3 regions of the Fervidobacterium changbaicum genome follow, and region 1 is predicted to be linked to each of the others. Evidence: predicted binding sites of a transcription regulator. Region 1 holds the regulator's gene; each other region holds the start of a gene.
The links. Region 1 encodes HrcA, which represses chaperone genes, less so after heat shock. Its sites were predicted from a motif close to ATTAGCACTCNNANNNTNNGAGTGCTAAT; they were not measured.

Region 1 (5,696 bases):
CTATCCCAGCGTGTACCACCGAAGCTTCTATCCCAGATGATTTTTCCATCACTTGAGAACATAACAGTCCAGTAATCATGTTCGCCGAAGTTCTCTGTTACGTCGTTACCCTTGGCATAGTTATCGCCAACAAATACGAAGTTGTTCCCAGCTCTTACCATTCGATATGCCCTGTCCCAATCCGGTCCCCCGTAAGTTTTTTGCCAAATAGTGTTTCCATTCTTGTCTAAACGCAAAAGTAAAACATCGTATCTTCCTTTGGTACCTAAGCTTTTCGAAGAGGTTGTTCCGAGCACAAAAAAACCATCGTCGGTTTGAATGATATCGTATCCGAGATCGTCATTCTCAGCACCGAAGGTTTTAACCCATACGATGTTACCGTCATCATCGACTTTGGTCAAAAGTATTTGATATTTTTCACTTTCATCAGCTATGGTCGAACCTATTCCTACAAATCCATCAGGCGTGCTAATAACTCTTGATATCCGTGATTCGAAACCTTTGTCGATTGTTATCTCTTTGTCAATTTTTGCGGTTAGCTGAGTTGAACTGGAAATACCTTTTAAAAAGGCCAAAAACGTCGAACTGCGTGAGAAAATGAATCCAAAACTAAGAACGAAAATCCCCAGAATTAAAAATAGCAGAGTAATTGAAATCAAGGTTTTTGATTTAGCATGTCTTTGCGATTTTTTGGGCTCTGGCCCACTGGAGTGGGTTGAAGAACCTAGCGGATTAAGAGCCTCTCGATTTCTGAACGCTTTCTTGCTACGTGATTTACTATATTTTAAAGCCTTTCTCGTAGTATTTAGTTTGTCTCTGTCAAGTCTCAAATTTCTATGCCCCTTTCTTTGGCTATTTCTTCAAGGAGTTTTCTCTCTTTTGATGAGACTTTCCTTGGGATTGAGACCTTCACTTCTACTATTAGATTGCCACGTCTACCTGTCCTTGCGTTTGGAATGCCCTTGCCTTTGATAACTATACGTTCGTTGGGCTGTGTCCCCGCAGGTATCTCCACTGGAACTCGTTCGCCGTTTGGCAATGTAACATATACGATGCCACCGAGTATAGCACTGATGTAATCAACGGGAACAGTTACTATTATATCATCACCTTCGCGTTTGTAGTCGCTTGTTTTTCTAACTTTAACGTGGACATACAAATCTCCGTAATCTCCACCGTTTGTTCCAGCATTCCCTTTTCTCGGAATTCTGATAACCGCTCCATCTTCTACACCTGCTGGGATGTTCACGACTGCGTTTGTTTTTCTTCTAATTCTTCCTGCTCCTTTACACACATGGCAGGTTTCTCCCGGAATTGTGCCGCTACCACCACAGACGTCACAGGTATATTGGTTAATAAACACACCGAACGGTGTTCTTCTCTCTTCCCGAACAACGCCAGTTCCATGGCACTTCGAACATGTCACCCATTTACTTCCAGGTTCTACTCCTTCTCCCTTACAGTTCTCGCACAATTCATACCTGTCGTACTCAACGGTTACATCTCTTCCAGTAAAGACGTCAGCTTCTGAAATGGTCACTTCAAGGTTTATATCCTCTCCTCTTTTGGCATACCTTCTACCACCTGTTGTTCGTTGCGTTTGCGATGTACTTGTTCTATGCCCTCCAAAGAATATGTTGAATATATCATCATTTAAGAAGTCCCTGAAGATATCACTTATATCTTCAAATCCAAATCCGTTACCCCTACCGGACGGCTCGTAAACATAGCCACCTTCACCTACGTATCCAAACTTATCGTACATTGCACGTTTCTGTGGGTCGCTCAGCACCTCGTAAGCTTCCTGTATCTCTTTAAATCTTTGCTCGGCTTCCTTTTTCTTATCTCCCGTATGCCTATCTGGATGCCACTCTTTAACAAGCTTCTTGTAAGCCGCCTTTATCTCATCTTCTGATGCATTTCTTGGCACGCCAAGTATTTCGTAGTAATCTTTTCTTGCTGGCATATTGTATCACCTCTGCTTGTCATTTTTTATTGCTCATTCTCTTGCTTGTTCTCTGTCATGTTCTCAGATGTTTCTGCCTTCTTCCTTGGTTTTACAGCAACGCGCACTTTCGTTGGTTTTACAACCTGTCCGTTGAATGTGTAACCGTCTTCAATAACTTCAAGGATTGTGTATTCTTCAACATCATCGCGTTCTTCTTTCTCAAAGGCTTCATGGTTGAACGGGTCGAATTTACCTGTTGCGTCTATAACCCTTAATCCTTCGTTCTCCAAGGTCTTCAAGAGTTTTTCATATATCTTCTCTACTCCAAGTTTGAACTTTTCCAGGTCATTATCGGATTCGTAGTACTTAAAAGCCCTCTTGAAGTCATCTAAAATTGGTATAAGTGCTTTGATGATGCGAAGTGCGGTTGACTTTGAGGCATCTTTCAGCTGCCTGTCGACGTCCAATTTGTAGTTTTCAAACGTTGCTTTGATTATGCGTGCTGCATTCTGGATTTCTTTTAGTTGGTTTTCAAGTTCGGCTATTTTCTCCTTTAACTGCTTGTTTTCCTCGAATAATCCGTTCTGATTCATCTCTTCGTTCTCCTTTATCTCATTTAAATTTTGCGAATTATTGTTTTGCATTTCTTTCATTTCGTTTATTTTCTTTTCTTCACACATGGTCTCAACCTCCTTCTTATCTGGATTGATTTTAGATATTTCTCGATACAACAGTGAAGTATTCACTCAATCTGTTGAGCATGAATTCAAAGCTGTCGATGACTAAGTCATATCTCCCGTATTTGTCAAAGATGACAGCAACGCGCCCAACAGGTGTATCTTCTGAATAAAACTGACCGAGCATTACCGAGAAGTCTTCCAAGAATCTAAGGCCGTGTTCTTTACCGATGAATATATCGTTTTCAAGCTCAAAGAGTTCTTTGTAGAATGTGTCCGACGCGACGTATGCAAGGATGTTCTGCAATTTCTTCAGGTTGATTCTTTCATTTGAAAGTAAGTTTGGTAGTCCCTCTGTTATGTAATCTTCGTAACTCTCAACTGATAGTCTTTCAGTTATTTCCAGGAAACCTCGGCTGAGCGTTCCGAAATCGTTCTCTTTGAAGTTGTTTAAATTGCTCAAGTTATTTATTCGAGCGAGAATATCCCTAAGCTTGGACCTGAATTCGTTCAAAGTTAGTCCTGTCATTACTTTGTTGAGCATTTCTTCTATTTTTTCCGTCTCGTCGAGTTCACTGTGTTGGATCGGGATTGATGAGCTTAGACCAAGCGATGTTATTATATTCGCGATCGAGAAATTCTTGCTTACAGGTGTGACAACTATCCTTTTTATCCTTAAAGTTAACGGACTCGGTTTTTCGATGACAACCATACCTTTTGTTGAAGAACTTAAAAGTTTTGCGGCACCTGTAAGGACCTTTTCCATATCACCGATAGGGAAACGTGCCGCAACTTCGACGTGTGTGCTCTTTGATTTTATTTCTTCTCTAATTTTCCTAAGTTCGTTTACATAAAACCTGAGACCTTTGTCCGTTGGGACACGACCAGCTGATGTGTGCGGCTGGTATATATAGCCTGTTCTCATCAACCGATTCATGTCGTTTCTGATAGTGGCACCAGACCTTTCAATCGTAGCACTTTCCAAAACCCTTTTTGAACTCACTGGGGTTTTGGTATTGATGTACTCTTGAACGATACAATAGAGAACTTTCTTCTGCCTTTCGGTGATATCGTTTCCGAGCATACTTAACTATCACCTCGCTTTTTTGTATATCCATTCTTGCTGTTCTATTATTATCAAACTTATTAGCAATCAACATCCAAGTCTGCTAATATATTACCACAGATTTGTCGATTTGTCAATTTCTTGAGAGCTTACAATACGGTGTTGTTCGGATTTTTGTTACATAAAACTCTTCTTGATGAAAGGATTATTTTTGATAAAATAGAGACATAAAATTGTGCGGAATGCGAACTTTCTTATCGATGAAGATGAGGTGGTCCCTGTGAACTGGAAGGTTTATATATCTGGAGTAGCTGTTTCTGCTATATTTGGATTGTCTTTTCTTTTTACCAAAAACAGCATACAGCACATCAACGTCTACACGTTCTTAGCTTACAGGTTTGCAGTGGCAAGTATCGTTATGCTTTTGCTCGTTGGTGTTGGAGTTATCAGGTTGTCAAAAAAGCCATATTGGAAATTGTGGAAGGTGGCTTTATTTCAACCGATTCTGTACTTTGTTTTTGAAACAAACGGGTTAAGATTTGCGACTTCTTCGGAAGCAGGGATGTTGATCGCTTTGATTCCGATTGTAATTACCGTTCTAAGTCCTTTGCTATTGAAGGAAAGAATAAAGTGGTACCAATTTCTGTTCGCTTTTCTGAGCTTTTTTGGTGTCTTTCTTATCGTTGCGAGTGGTGGTTTTGAGCAAGGAGCGCTTGTCGGAAAGCTCTTGATCTTAGGTGCTGTGCTTTCTGCAGCTCTTTACAATATCTTCTCGAGGAAGTTGTCTGCACAGTTCACACCTGTGGAGACGACGTTCTTCATGATGATAACGGGTTTTGTGTTCTTCTTTTTGGTGAGTATCTTCACAGGTCAGTTCAAGGTAACACTCCATCCGGCTGTTATAATGGGAGCATTGTACCTTGGTGTGCTTTCTTCAACAGTTGCGTTCTTTTTGGTGAATTTCATGCTCAGCAAAGTTCCGCCAACGGTCTCTTCACTTTTTTCGAATTTGACAACGGTGATTTCAGTAATTGCTGGTAGTGTCATCAGACATGAGAAGATTGCGGCATTGCAGATACTTGGAATGGTTTTAATACTCGTATCACTTGTGGCTAACTCCTATTTGAAAAGTAAAGAAATGCACTGACAACGGTATAAATCAAATGAATTAAAAAGCCCTCGGTTTTTTCCGAGGGCTTCGTTTTAAATTACAGCTCTTATATTTCTTCTTCGTCAAGGTTTTCTGGGATATTAATTTCGATTTCTTCTGTTTCAACTGTTGCAGGCATTGCTTCTTCTGTTGAGTATGGTACCCCTTCGCGACCTTCGAGGTATGCATCGGCTATTTTACCAGCGATGAGTGCAATAGCTCTTATTGCATCGTCATTCGATGGGATCACGTAGTCGATTGGATCAGGGTCGCAGTTGGTGTCAACCATTGCAACTATTGGAATTTTGAGGTGGTTGGCTTCCTCAACGGCGATCTTTTCTTTTCTCGGGTCGACTATGAAGATAACATCTGGTAAACTCTTCATGTTCTTCACGCCACCGAGGTTCTTTCTGAGTTTTTCGAGCTTTTTTCTGAGTTTACTCTGTTCCTTCTTTGGCAGCTTGTCGAGTTCACCGTTTGCTTCCATTTCCTCGAGTTCGATGAGTTTCTGAATTCTCGACTGGATTGTGGAGAAGTTTGTAAGAAGTCCGCCGAGCCATCTGTTGTTAACGTAGAATCCTCCGCATCTTTCGGCCTCGTTCTTAACTACTTGCTGTGCTTGTTTTTTCGTTCCGACAAAAAGGATCGTTCCACCCTTGCTCGCGACATCTCTTACAAAATCGTAAGCTTCGTCGAGTAGTTTAACTGTTTTCTGAAGGTCGATGATGTAAATACCTTTCCTTGCACCGTAAATGTACGGCTTCATCTTTGGGTTCCATCTTTGCGTCCTGTGTCCAAAGTGAACACCTGCTTCCAAGAGCTGTTTCATAGTTACCACTGGCATACCTACACCTC
Region 2 (5,696 bases), 270 kb from region 1:
GGGGTAATTGGTTCTTCTGCAAAGTATTTTTCCATCAAAGTATCATCGAGTGAAACGATATCTTCCATTATCGACATCTTAATTTCTTCAACTTTATCCTTTACTTCTGCTGGAATTTCTGTCTCCTTTGGTTTGCCATTTTCATAGAGGTATGCTTTTCCAGAGATAAGATCGACAACTCCTTTGAAGTTCGCTTCTGCACCAACTGGGTAGACTATGGGTACAATCTTCGCTTCGAACCGTTCCTTGAGTGATGCGAGTGAATTCTCAAAGCTTGCTCTTTCCTTGTCCATCTGGTTGATGAAGACCATTATGGGTTTTTCCATTTCCGTTGCAAGAGCCCATGTTCTTTCCGTCTGGATTTCCACACCTGCCGTTGCATTTATAACGCTGATAACATTCTCGGAAACGAAGATCGCACTGATAACTTCACCAATAAAATCGCTGAAACCTGGCGTGTCAACAAGCGTGATCTGTTTACCTTCGAACTTAAACGTGCCAACATGCGAGTTTATACTTGCACCCCTTTGTGCTTCTATTGGATCAAAATCAACCTCTTTCTTTGTAACGTTCATCCCACCAAGGTTAAGAGCAGCTACCATCAAAGCGGATTTTCCAGAACCGTTGTGACCCACAAGAGCCACTGTGCGTTTATCCTTCGCAACCATGTCCCCACCTCCGTATATGATAAAAAAATGTCACTGTGGTATATTTTACCAGAATATTTCAGATTTTCAAACCCTGTATTTTGTTTCCAAGCTCTCCAATTCGATAATGCACGTAGATAGTTCCCTTAGAATTCAGAATCTGAGCTTTTTCAAAGCGTAATGAGTAGTGTTTGTCAATATTTGAAAAAAGATTCAACCCGTCAGGTAGGATTATCGGTTCTATTGTCAAGTGTAAGTCTGTTACAAGACCAGCGTTTAGAAATTGAGAAAACAAAGTCTGACCACCGATAACGCACACGTCTTCAAAACCTCGGTTCCTAAGTTCCTGAATTATCTGCGAAACGTTCCCGTTTAGTACCAAATCAGGCTCTCCACAAGAAAACACGCCCTTTGTGCTCAGAACAACGTTGTACCTTCCGGGCAATCTTTTACCAATCGCTTCGTAGGTCTTTCTGCCCATAACAACAAGACCTGAGCGGGTGGTTATTTCTTTGAAAAGTCTTTTGTCCTCCGGACTTCCCCAATCCGTTCTATCGTTTTCATTAATTGCGATAGTTCCCCTTACATCTGTCACTGCCAGCAATCTGATTCTCGTATCAACCACCTTCCCTTTCATTTAATATATTTTAGCACAGTGCAATGAATAAAAAAGCGGTACCCGCTTTCCGGGTACCGCTTTTTTTGCTATTTCTTCTAGTATTAATATTCTGGCATTTCAGGCACGGATGCTTTCTTTTCCTCTGGCTTTTCAACGACGAGCACTTCTGTTGTGAGGAGCATTCCAGCGATTGAGGCTGCGTTTTGCAGTGCACTCCTTGTAACCTTTGCTGGGTCAATTATACCGCGTTCGTACATGTTGCAGTATTCTCCTTTGAGTGCATCGAAACCGTATGCTACCTCGTCTTTTGCAAGAACGTTGTGTACTATAATTGCACCGTCGTAACCAGCGTTGAGAGCAATCTGTCTGATTGGCGCCTCGAGTGCGTTGTAAACGATCTGTGCTCCGAGTTTCTCATCACCAGTAAGTTCGTTCAAGAGTGGCTCGATGGCTTTTCTTGCTCTTAAGAGTGTAATTCCACCACCGGGAACGATACCTTCTTCAACAGCTGCCCTTGTTGCGCTAAGAGCGTCTTCAATTCTGTGTTTCTTTTCTTTGAGTTCCGTTTCTGTAGCAGCACCGACTTTTATAACTGCTACTCCACCAGCGAGTTTTGCCATTCTTTCTTGCAACGTTTCTTTTTCGTATTCGCTTGTGGTCTGTTCGATCTGGGCTTTAATCTGAGCGATTCTCTTTTTGATTTCTTCTGGTTTACCTTTACCACCGACGATTATTGTTTCGTCTTTCTTTACTCTAACAACATCCGCTCTACCGAGGTCTTGGAGTGTGAGGTCTTCAAGATTAATACCAACTTCTTCGCTTGCTACGATACCACCTGTGAGAATTGCAATATCCTGGAGCATGGCTTTCCTTCTGTCACCGAAGCCAGGAGCCTTAACTGCAACTGTGTTGAGTGTACCCTTGAGCTTGTTGAGCACAAGCGTTGTGAGTACTTCACCTTCGACATCTTCTGCAATGATTACGAGTGGTCTTCCTGTTTGAGCAACTTTTTCAAGTATTGGGATGAGTGGTTTTACGTTGGAAAGTTTTCTATCGGTAATGAGTATGAACGGTTCGTTGTAGACAACTTCCATCTTTTCTGGGTCTGTTACAAAGTACGGTGAGATATAACCTCTGTCAAATTGCATACCTTCGGTGAATTCAACGTATGTGTCGATGGTTTTGCTGTCCTCAACTGTGATGACCCCATCTTCTCCAACCTTTTCCATAGCTTCTGCAATAAGCTTTCCAATCTCTTCGCTGTTGGCGCTTATAGCTGCAACGTGTGCTATATCTTCCGTGCTGGAGAGCTTCTTGGAAATCTTTTTAATTTCCTCAACAACCTTTGCTACAGCTTTGTCGATTCCGCGTTTGACAAGTATTGGATTTGCGCCAGCTGCGACCATCTTGAGTCCTTCTTTAATCATTGCCTGCGCAAGAACTGTTGCAGTTGTTGTACCGTCACCGGCAACGTCGTTTGTCTTGCTTGCAACTTCCTTAACGAGCTGAGCACCAAGGTTTGCGAACTTGTCTTCGAGTTCTATTTCCTTAGCGATGGAAACACCGTCGTTTGTAATTGTTGGGCTTCCCCAAGATTTTTCGATAACGACGTTTCTACCCTTTGGACCAAGTGTGATCTTCACTGCATTCGCAACCGCATCAACACCTGATTCGAGTGCCCTTCTTGCTTCTTCACTGTATTTCAACAACTTTGCCATATCTCACACCTCCTCCAATTTTCCGTTTTTATTCTTCTATTTTTGCAAGAATGTCGTTCAAATCGATCAAAATGTAGTCTTCATCGTCGATCTTAATTTCTGTTCCGGAGTACTTGTTGTATATTACCTTGTCTCCGACTTTGAGTGTGCAATCTTCTGGCAGTTTACCAACTTCAACTATCTCAGCCTTCATCGGTTTTTCCTTAGCGGCATCTGGAAGTACAATACCACCTGCTGTCTTCTTTTCTTCGATGATGGGCTTTATCAAAAGCCTTTCACCAAGTGGTTTTACCTTCATACTCTTACCCCCTCCTGTCACATGTTGTTGTGTTTTGATTATCACTCTTTAGTTGCGTGTGCTAATTTTAGTATAACAGAAAAATGAAATATGTGAATTGTGAAAGTTTACGTCTATGGCCATTTATGCAGCTTTATAGCGAAATAAATGTATTTTTCTTATTTTTTCTTATGTTTTCACTAACCAAAATTGACTGAACGGCTTTGTTTGCAACATCACGAAAAGTATGGTATTGAAAAACAAAAGCCCTGGGATCAACCAGGGCTGAAGTCTGAACTGTTGGTGGAGCCGATGGGACTTGAACCCACGACCTCTACCGTGCCATGGTAGCGCTCTCCCAAGCTGAGCTACGGCCCCACTATTATGACACATGCATCTTAATACGCATGAAGATTATATCATTTATTGAAAAAAAATCAAGAAGGATTCCTTTACATTTTTTCTTAACAAAATTTCAATAATTTTGACTAATTCGAGGTCTAAATTTATAGTTGATGTAGTAGGAGCAGGCACGCCTAATATAGAATATGTTATTGGGTAAATTTGTGTTCTGGTACTTTTTGGGATGTTTGTCACAAATAAGAAGATAAAAAATAGAACACTTTCGGAGGTGTGCTTGTATGAAACCTGAAGTTAAAAAAAGCAGGTTCTTTTTTGGGTTCATCACCAAGTCAACTGCTTTGTTATTGATTGTGCTGAATATCTTTCTGTTAGCTGTTTTCTCATGTACTTCAAGAGGTACAACAACTTCCAACGAAAAGTTTAAAGTATCCTACCCAGAAGTCACTTTTGTCAATACGGATGTAAAAATCACCGTTGAACCACTCGAGCCGGGCTTGTCGAACATAAAGGTGAAATCCAAACACAGTGACAGCACCGTGTTCAGTGAATCCATTTCGATTAACAAGTACCCTTACGAAATCACGAAGCGCTTCTCAAAGCCGGGCATTTACCAGCTAAGTGTTGAGGGTTATTCGATAGTTGATAATGTTTGGTACACCACTAACGGAACAATGACGGTTTACGATTCGTTACCTCCCTTAATTGAGGAAGTGAGACTCATACCCGAGCGCCCGTATGTGGGCGATGAGGTGATGCTGCTAATCAAAGTCGGTAGTGAGAACCCCATAGTGAACTACACTTTGGACGGTCGAGTAGGTGGTAACACTTGGATAAGGAAAGCACTTACCGAGAAGGCGGGATATGTTTATAGAAAACTTGAACCAGTAAATTATCCTGGAAAAGTGGAGCTATTTCTAAAAACTTCTTCTTACAATATGGAGGATGCCACGAAGGTAGTATTCGAAGTAAATCCAGTGGATAGGGTCAAACCTATCATTAATGTTTTCACTAAGACTTTTTATCCGGTAAACTCAGATGTGAGCTTCGAAGTCAAAATGTATGACAACGAAGAGCTCGATTATTACAAAGTGGAGTTCAATGGTGAAGTTGTCGAGCAAGGTAAGATTTCAGGAAAATCGTTTGAAAAAGCCATAAAAATAGGTAAAAAAGAACTTGGAACACATACGCTTAATATAACTGTGAGAGATAAAGAAGGAAATGCCGCCTACTATTCGAAAAGAATCTACGTCGGTTCGACGGCTTTGAGTTTTGAGGTCGAGGTGAGCCCAGCGAATTTAACTGCAGGTGGAACGGCGGTTATCGCACTTGTTCCACAAGAAGAGAGAGTCCGATACACAAAGATTGTGTACTTCGTCGACGGGAAAGCGATAGACTCGAGCATCGCTTCTGAAGGAAAAGAAGCAAAAAGATTTACTTTGTGGGACGTAGAAGAGGGAACACATATAATTACAGTTTACGCGGAATCGGACGATAATAGAGGTGGAATAGCCGAAACTTTTGTGAGTGTACCCGACTACAACGGTCCGAGATTTATCTCACTCACCGTAAACGATGTTGAGATGGGGAAGGACCAGCCAACGTACATTTCACCCGGACCGGCGGTCTTTAAATTGAAAGTCTACGACGCTGGTGGAATAAACACAGGAGTTAAACCGAGGCTGCTCATCAGAGAAAACGAATTCGCCAGCTTTTACAGGGATTTACTAATGGAACCGGAAGAGATCTCTTCTGATGGGAAGACTGTTGTGTTCTCCGTGTCTACCATAATGGCACTGGGCTATTATTACGTTACTGTTATGAATGTTCAGGATTTGTCAGGTAACTTGATGCGGGATATTGGAAACTTCTTGTTGTATGTACAATAATCCTGATTTTTGTTTAGATAATCCCTGAGCAGCCAAAAAATGAAAAAAGCTTTGGTAAAAAACGGAAAAATAGAAAATTCAAAGGAGTCAACTATGCAAAATTAAATTTTTGTTTTGAGTGTGAGATAGCATAATCAATATTGAACTTCTCTTTCTTTCTCAACATTGCGTACAACGTTCGCAATA
Region 3 (5,696 bases), 530 kb from region 1:
GCCCAAGGAACAGGAATACTCCAAGCGGGCGTTTTGGATTGCGTATACCAGCGCGCGACATCTTTATTGCATTTGCTACAACTTTTACAGCCTCTTCTTGGTCTACGAACTTTTCATGGATGAGCTTCTCGAGATTTTTGATCTTCTCCTTCTCATCCCCCATTATCTTACCAACGGGTATTCCAGTCCAGCGTTCGACAACCTTTGCGATGTCTTCTTCCTGAACTTCTTTCTTACCATCGATCTTCGCACGTGCAGCAGCTTCATCTACGAGGTCTACAGCCTTGTCAGGCATAAACCTATCCGTTATGTATTTCGATGATAATTTAGCAGCTGCCTCTATAGCCTTATCGCTGATCTTTACTCCGTGGAACTCTTCGAACTTCTGCCTGAGACCTTTTAAAATCTCGATAGTCTCTTCTACAGAAGGTTCTGATACGAATATGACTTGGAATCTTCTTGCAAGCGCTTTATCCTTTTCAATGTGCTTTCTGTACTCTTCAACAGTTGTTGCACCTATCACTCTGAGCGTACCTCTTGCAAGTTCTGGTTTTAAGATATTACCAGCATCCAATGCACCTTCAGCAGCACCTGCACCTACAACTGTGTGCAGTTCGTCGATGAACAGGATAACATCTGTTCTCTTTTTGAGCACATCGATGAGTTTCTTAAGCCTTTCTTCGAACTCTCCTCTGAACTTTGTCCCAGCTACAAGCCTTGCAAGGTCGAGTTTAAGGATAGTCTTATTCTTCAAAAAGTCAGGGACATTCCCTGCAACAATCCTCTGGGCAAGACCTTCAACGATAGCCGTCTTACCAACACCGGGATCTCCGATTAGAACCGGGTTGTTCTTGATCTTCCTTCCGAGGATTTCAATCATCCTATTGACTTCGTTTTCTCTACCGACGACCGGCATTAACTGGCCGTTTTTCGCCATTTCTGTCAAGTTTTCTGTGAACTTTGCTAAGACGTCGATGTTCTCCTCTTCTGAGTACGTTCTCTTCATCCTAAGCTCTTTGATAGCTGTATAGAGCTTGTCTTGGGTGACCCCGTACCTTGCCAACAGCCTGTAGACAGTCGTTTCTGGGACGATTGCCATAGCAAGTAGCAAGTGGTCTGTTCCGACTTTTTCGTCACCCATGCGCCTTGCTTCTCGCTTGGCTTCGTTGATAACTTTTGTCGTATCCGGTGTCACATAGATCTGCCCTGTTCCGCCGGAAGAGTAGTAATAGCCACCTTTGGAAGTGATAGCGCGCTCAACATCTTTTCTCAAACTATCAACATCTACGTTTAGATGCGTTAGTATGTCGTAAGCCGCGTTCTTTGTGTTTTCGAGCATAGTCAAAAGTATGTGCTCAGGTGCCATCTGATTCTGCCTGTAACGATTCAATACATCTGTTACAGACTGTAATATCTCCTGAGCGTTTTCCGTGAATTCCTCAAGGTTGAATGTCATCTCAACCACTCCCTTCTTTTTATTTCTATTTTGTTTAATTTTCTTTTCCGACAGTAGTATACCATATTAGCACTCAGTTGTCAAGAGTGCTAATAAAAAAATTCAAAAAATTCCTGGCCAAAGAAAAATGTTTACCAATAAACCGTACTTGATTTTAAGAATGGCGATGTTAGAATTGATTTGGATATGGTTCGATATGCTAACTTAATTTCAAAATTTTGCCACTTGCTTAAAAGTCAGACTTAGACTGGGTCAAAGTACGAGGAGGACGTTTGATAATATGTCTCACATTTCCGACATTTCATCAACTAATTCAGCTGCTCGCTTAATCACTATTTTCACCTTTACCGATGGACTTGCTCAAGGCATATACGGAACCATCTTCAATCTGATGCTCCGAACCTCCGGGATGCCAACTTCCTACGTTGGTCGGATTACCTCCTTTTTCTTATGGGGTTGTGCACTGCTGGGACTTGTGTTCGGTATTATCGCGGACAAGGTAAATAAAAAACAGCTCATGTTTACAACGCATCTTCTGAGTGTATTCTTCGGAACTTACAGGGTTCTATCGAAATCGTACGTCCAGCTTGGTATCTCTTCCTTCCTCTTCGGTGGGTTTTCAACTGCTACAGGTATCGTTTTGTCAACGCTTCTTATATTGAAAACCTCAAAAGATAATCGAACGAAGGTCTTGGGACTGAACTTCGGTGTGGGAATGCTCACGGGTGTGTTGGGGAATATACTGGGCGGTGTGCTTGGCGATGTTTTCCCTTTGAAAGCTGTACTAATAAGCGCCAGTATTTCCAGATTGCTCGCCTTAATTCCTGTCAAAAGACTTAGCATTGAAAAGTTCAGCGATACTAGGCTTTACAAGTCAGATACCGATACCAACGTATTAGAGTTCTTTTCCACTTTGAAAAAGCTCAACGAACAAGCAAAAAAGGTTGTACTTTACTATTTTTTGTCCACGATGAGTGTTGGCTTTGGAGCTGGTCTGTTTGTCACATTTGGAAACGTCATCTTTTACGACCTTTTCCATCTTAGCCCTTCGCTGATTGGAACGATCCTTGCCATGGCGCAGTTGGCAACAAGCATAGGTGCCATCTTTTCGTACAAGCTGGGAAGGAAATTCGGGGACATGAACGTCTTGATATTTTCATATGTTTTCGTCCCCATCTTAATTGTGCTTTTGAGTTTTGTTAGGGAACCGATAACCTTCACATCAGTATACATCCTACGCTTCGCGGTTATGAACATGGTAGGGCCTCTGCTTACCGCTTTGGTCTTTTCAAACATACCTGCTAGTTATCTTTCGTCGATCAATGGAATGAACACATTTCTTAGCAACGTTGCGAGAGCACTCTCTGCAGATTTGTTCGCCGCACTCACCAGATTCAAGAACGGATATACGTGGATATTCGTTGTAAGTTCCATTTTTTACTTTGCCAATGCGTATGTTATGATAAGAATGTACAAACATTTAAAAGATTGACCAGGTGGAGACTATGGATAACCTGAGCGAAGTCAAAGATGTGCTTGAAAAAGGAACTGACAGAAAGACGTTGACAAGGAATCTTTTCAAACTATCCGTTCCCGGCATGATCGGTTTTGCAGTACAGTCACTGTACGACATCATCGATATGTTCTGGATCGGAAAGATTTCGTACAAAGCAATAGCTGGGGTTGTGATATTTTCAACGATATTCTGGCTTGTTGAGATATTGAACGAAATCATAGGTACATCATCTGTTTCTTTGATTTCTCAAGCATTTGGTAAGGGTGATAAACCGCTTACATCGCGTATTATCGAGCAAACCCTCGTTTTTAAAGCACTCGTCGCACTTATTGCATCCGGTTTTCTGTTGCTTTTCTTTAGACCAATAGTCAACTTTTTCTCTAAAGATTTGGACGTTGTCACTTATGCAATTCATTACGGTTACATACGCATCTTTTTCATGCCTATATTTTTCATGACCTACTCCACATTTACTGCCTTAAGAAATGTCGGTCATGCGACACTTGCAACTCTTACTATGGCAAGTGGTGCAGTTGCGAATATCTTGTTAGATCCCGTTTTTATTTTCGAGAAAGTCCCGTTGATCGATATCCCCGGTCTTGGACTTGGGGTTTCCGGTGCCGCATGGGCAACGGTGATTTCTACTTTTGTTCCCCTCACCTGGGGAATATACGTGCTTTTCAAAGGTATCTCAGGTGTGAAGATTTCACTCAAGGGGTTGCTATCACTCGATAAGAGTATAGACAAAAAGCTGATAACCATAGGTCTGCCTTCAGGTATCGAGATGTTGTTGAGGAACTTGTCCTACACTGTACTTATTAAGATTTCTTCTCTTTTTGGCTCCGAGTACGTGACCGTGTTCGGTATTAACGAGAGGATGTTTGGCTTTGCGATTATCCCTATATTTGGACTTTCGATGGGGGCAAGCACACTGGTGGGATTTCAATTGGGAAGAAATAACGAGAAAGCTGCAAAAGAAGTTACAATCCTAGCAACTTTTTACAGTGTTACAGTCATTTCAGCTATCCTTATGCCTTTGATTTTCTTGCGTAAGCAGATTTTTCACCTTTTCACTTCCAACGAAACGGTTATGAACATAGGTATGCAAAGTATTCCATACATCGTTTGTGCACTCTTTTTCATATCGTTTAGCGCAGGGCTTTCAAGTGCGTTCTTTGGCTCTGGGAAGACCTCTGTGCCTATGGTTTCCGGACTTGTAAGTAGATGGGGAGTTATGGTTCCTTTTGTTTTTATCTCCTCATACTTACTCCGTTTGGGTCCCGTTGGATTGTGGTTGTCATTCCCACTTTCCGAACTTGCAGAAGTGCTCATCATGTGGATCGCTTTCGTTAAATCCGACTGGCATAAAAAACGTGTTGTTTAGCTTTGCTTTTTGTTCAACGAGTTAAAGATATAGTGAACGGTATATATGACCACTCCTATCGAAAGGGCGTAGACCAACAATCCCAAGTTTCCGCCCAGCTTGTCGAACAATAATCCTCCCACAAGCGGGCCAATGCCAAACAAAAGACCAATGACCATTTCGTGCAAAGCACCTTGCTTTCCGTGGTCTTCTTCTTCCGACAGCAGTCCGTAGAAAATTGCAAATGTGTACGGAACTGCATAGCTCAGCCCTGCAAAAAGTGCAGTAATAAAGAACATCACCGGTGTCTTTGCGAAAAACGCTATCAGCCCAGTAAGAGGAGCGACTGAAAGAAGTAACCCGCAGACAAGTTCGTTACCAACCCAACCTTTCCACGACTGGAGGACAACAAAGGTAAGCAACACCCCTATATTAGCTCCGACGGTCAAAAAGCCCGCATTTTCGAGCCTTAGCCTTTCAAGCATCATCAATTTAGGAAAGCTTGCCAGAACGGATGTGTAAATCAGACCACCAAGGAACAAAATGATCCTGTATTCCAGCCTTAGTCTTCTCATAGCCTGCTTGTTCATAACAACTGCGGCGTTTTGAGAATGCTCAAGAAGCTTTTTGGATGGAGGAAATATAATAATGTCTTTCTGCTTTTTGTAATCTATGTAAATCAACACACTTGTCAGACTAGAAACGATCAATCCCATAGTGAATATCACAGGCGGAGCCTTAACGGTAAGGAACGGACCAAACGCCACACCGATTATATTCCCCGTACTCCATGATAATGTGAATCTGCCAGTTATCGAAGGCGGGTCTATATTCAACAAACGCTCGGATTTTGCTATGAGCCCTTCCACTTGAGGAAAGAACGCTCCGAAAAATACCCCCTGGAGAATCGCAAATAAAACAAGCCTTCCCGGTGAATCTGCAGTAAATCCGATTATAGAGACAAAAAACAGGTAGGCCGATAGTATAGATATCATCTTCTTGTATCCGACCTTCGTACCAAGATGCCCCAGTGTGATGCTTGCAACAGCATATGCGATGGACAAAAAGAAGTTGATCAAACCAATTCCCGTAAAACTTAACCCCAATTTTGCCGCTGCAGAGTTTATGTACGTACTGTAAAGATAAGCCTGAATAGATATTACAAACGAAAGTAAGTGCAGTTTATGGAATATCTGTTCTTTGTGTCTTATCATACCTAGTTAAACGCTCCCTTCGTACTAAAAGAATTCATTTGGATCAACAAACATATATCCCTTTGATAGCGCATATGGGACGAGTTCTTTGAGGATTTTCAGCGCTCTTTTACCTCTGTTTCGTCCATCGTGGAGCAGAATTATCGT

Region 2: the regulator HrcA is predicted to act here: its motif matches at 3,320-3,348, upstream of groES (co-chaperone GroES).
Region 3: the regulator HrcA is predicted to act here: its motif matches at 1,522-1,550, upstream of CBS1_RS09105 (ATP-dependent Clp protease ATP-binding subunit).

The regions. Positions count from the first base shown of each region.
Region 1 is NZ_CP026721.1:1,469,647-1,475,342, forward strand. It holds gene CBS1_RS06820 (hypothetical protein) at 1-575, opposite strand, end outside; gene dnaJ (molecular chaperone DnaJ) at 827-1,966, opposite strand; gene CBS1_RS06830 (nucleotide exchange factor GrpE) at 1,993-2,628, opposite strand; gene hrcA (heat-inducible transcriptional repressor HrcA) at 2,660-3,709, opposite strand; gene CBS1_RS06840 (DMT family transporter) at 3,972-4,838, shown strand; gene rpsB (30S ribosomal protein S2) at 4,909-5,685, opposite strand.
Region 2 is NZ_CP026721.1:1,739,060-1,744,755, reverse strand. It holds gene fusA (elongation factor G) at 1-668, opposite strand, end outside; gene CBS1_RS08000 (dihydrofolate reductase family protein) at 727-1,284, opposite strand; gene groL (chaperonin GroEL) at 1,368-2,984, opposite strand; gene groES (co-chaperone GroES) at 3,013-3,282, opposite strand; tRNA gene CBS1_RS07985 (tRNA-Ala) at 3,563-3,639, opposite strand; gene CBS1_RS07980 (hypothetical protein) at 3,903-5,510, shown strand; gene CBS1_RS07975 (IS110 family RNA-guided transposase) at 5,602-5,696, opposite strand, start outside.
Region 3 is NZ_CP026721.1:1,998,391-2,004,086, reverse strand. It holds gene CBS1_RS09105 (ATP-dependent Clp protease ATP-binding subunit) at 1-1,456, opposite strand, end outside; gene CBS1_RS09100 (MFS transporter) at 1,737-2,948, shown strand; gene CBS1_RS09095 (MATE family efflux transporter) at 2,962-4,356, shown strand; gene CBS1_RS09090 (MFS transporter) at 4,353-5,549, opposite strand; gene CBS1_RS09085 (polysaccharide deacetylase family protein) at 5,574-5,696, opposite strand, start outside.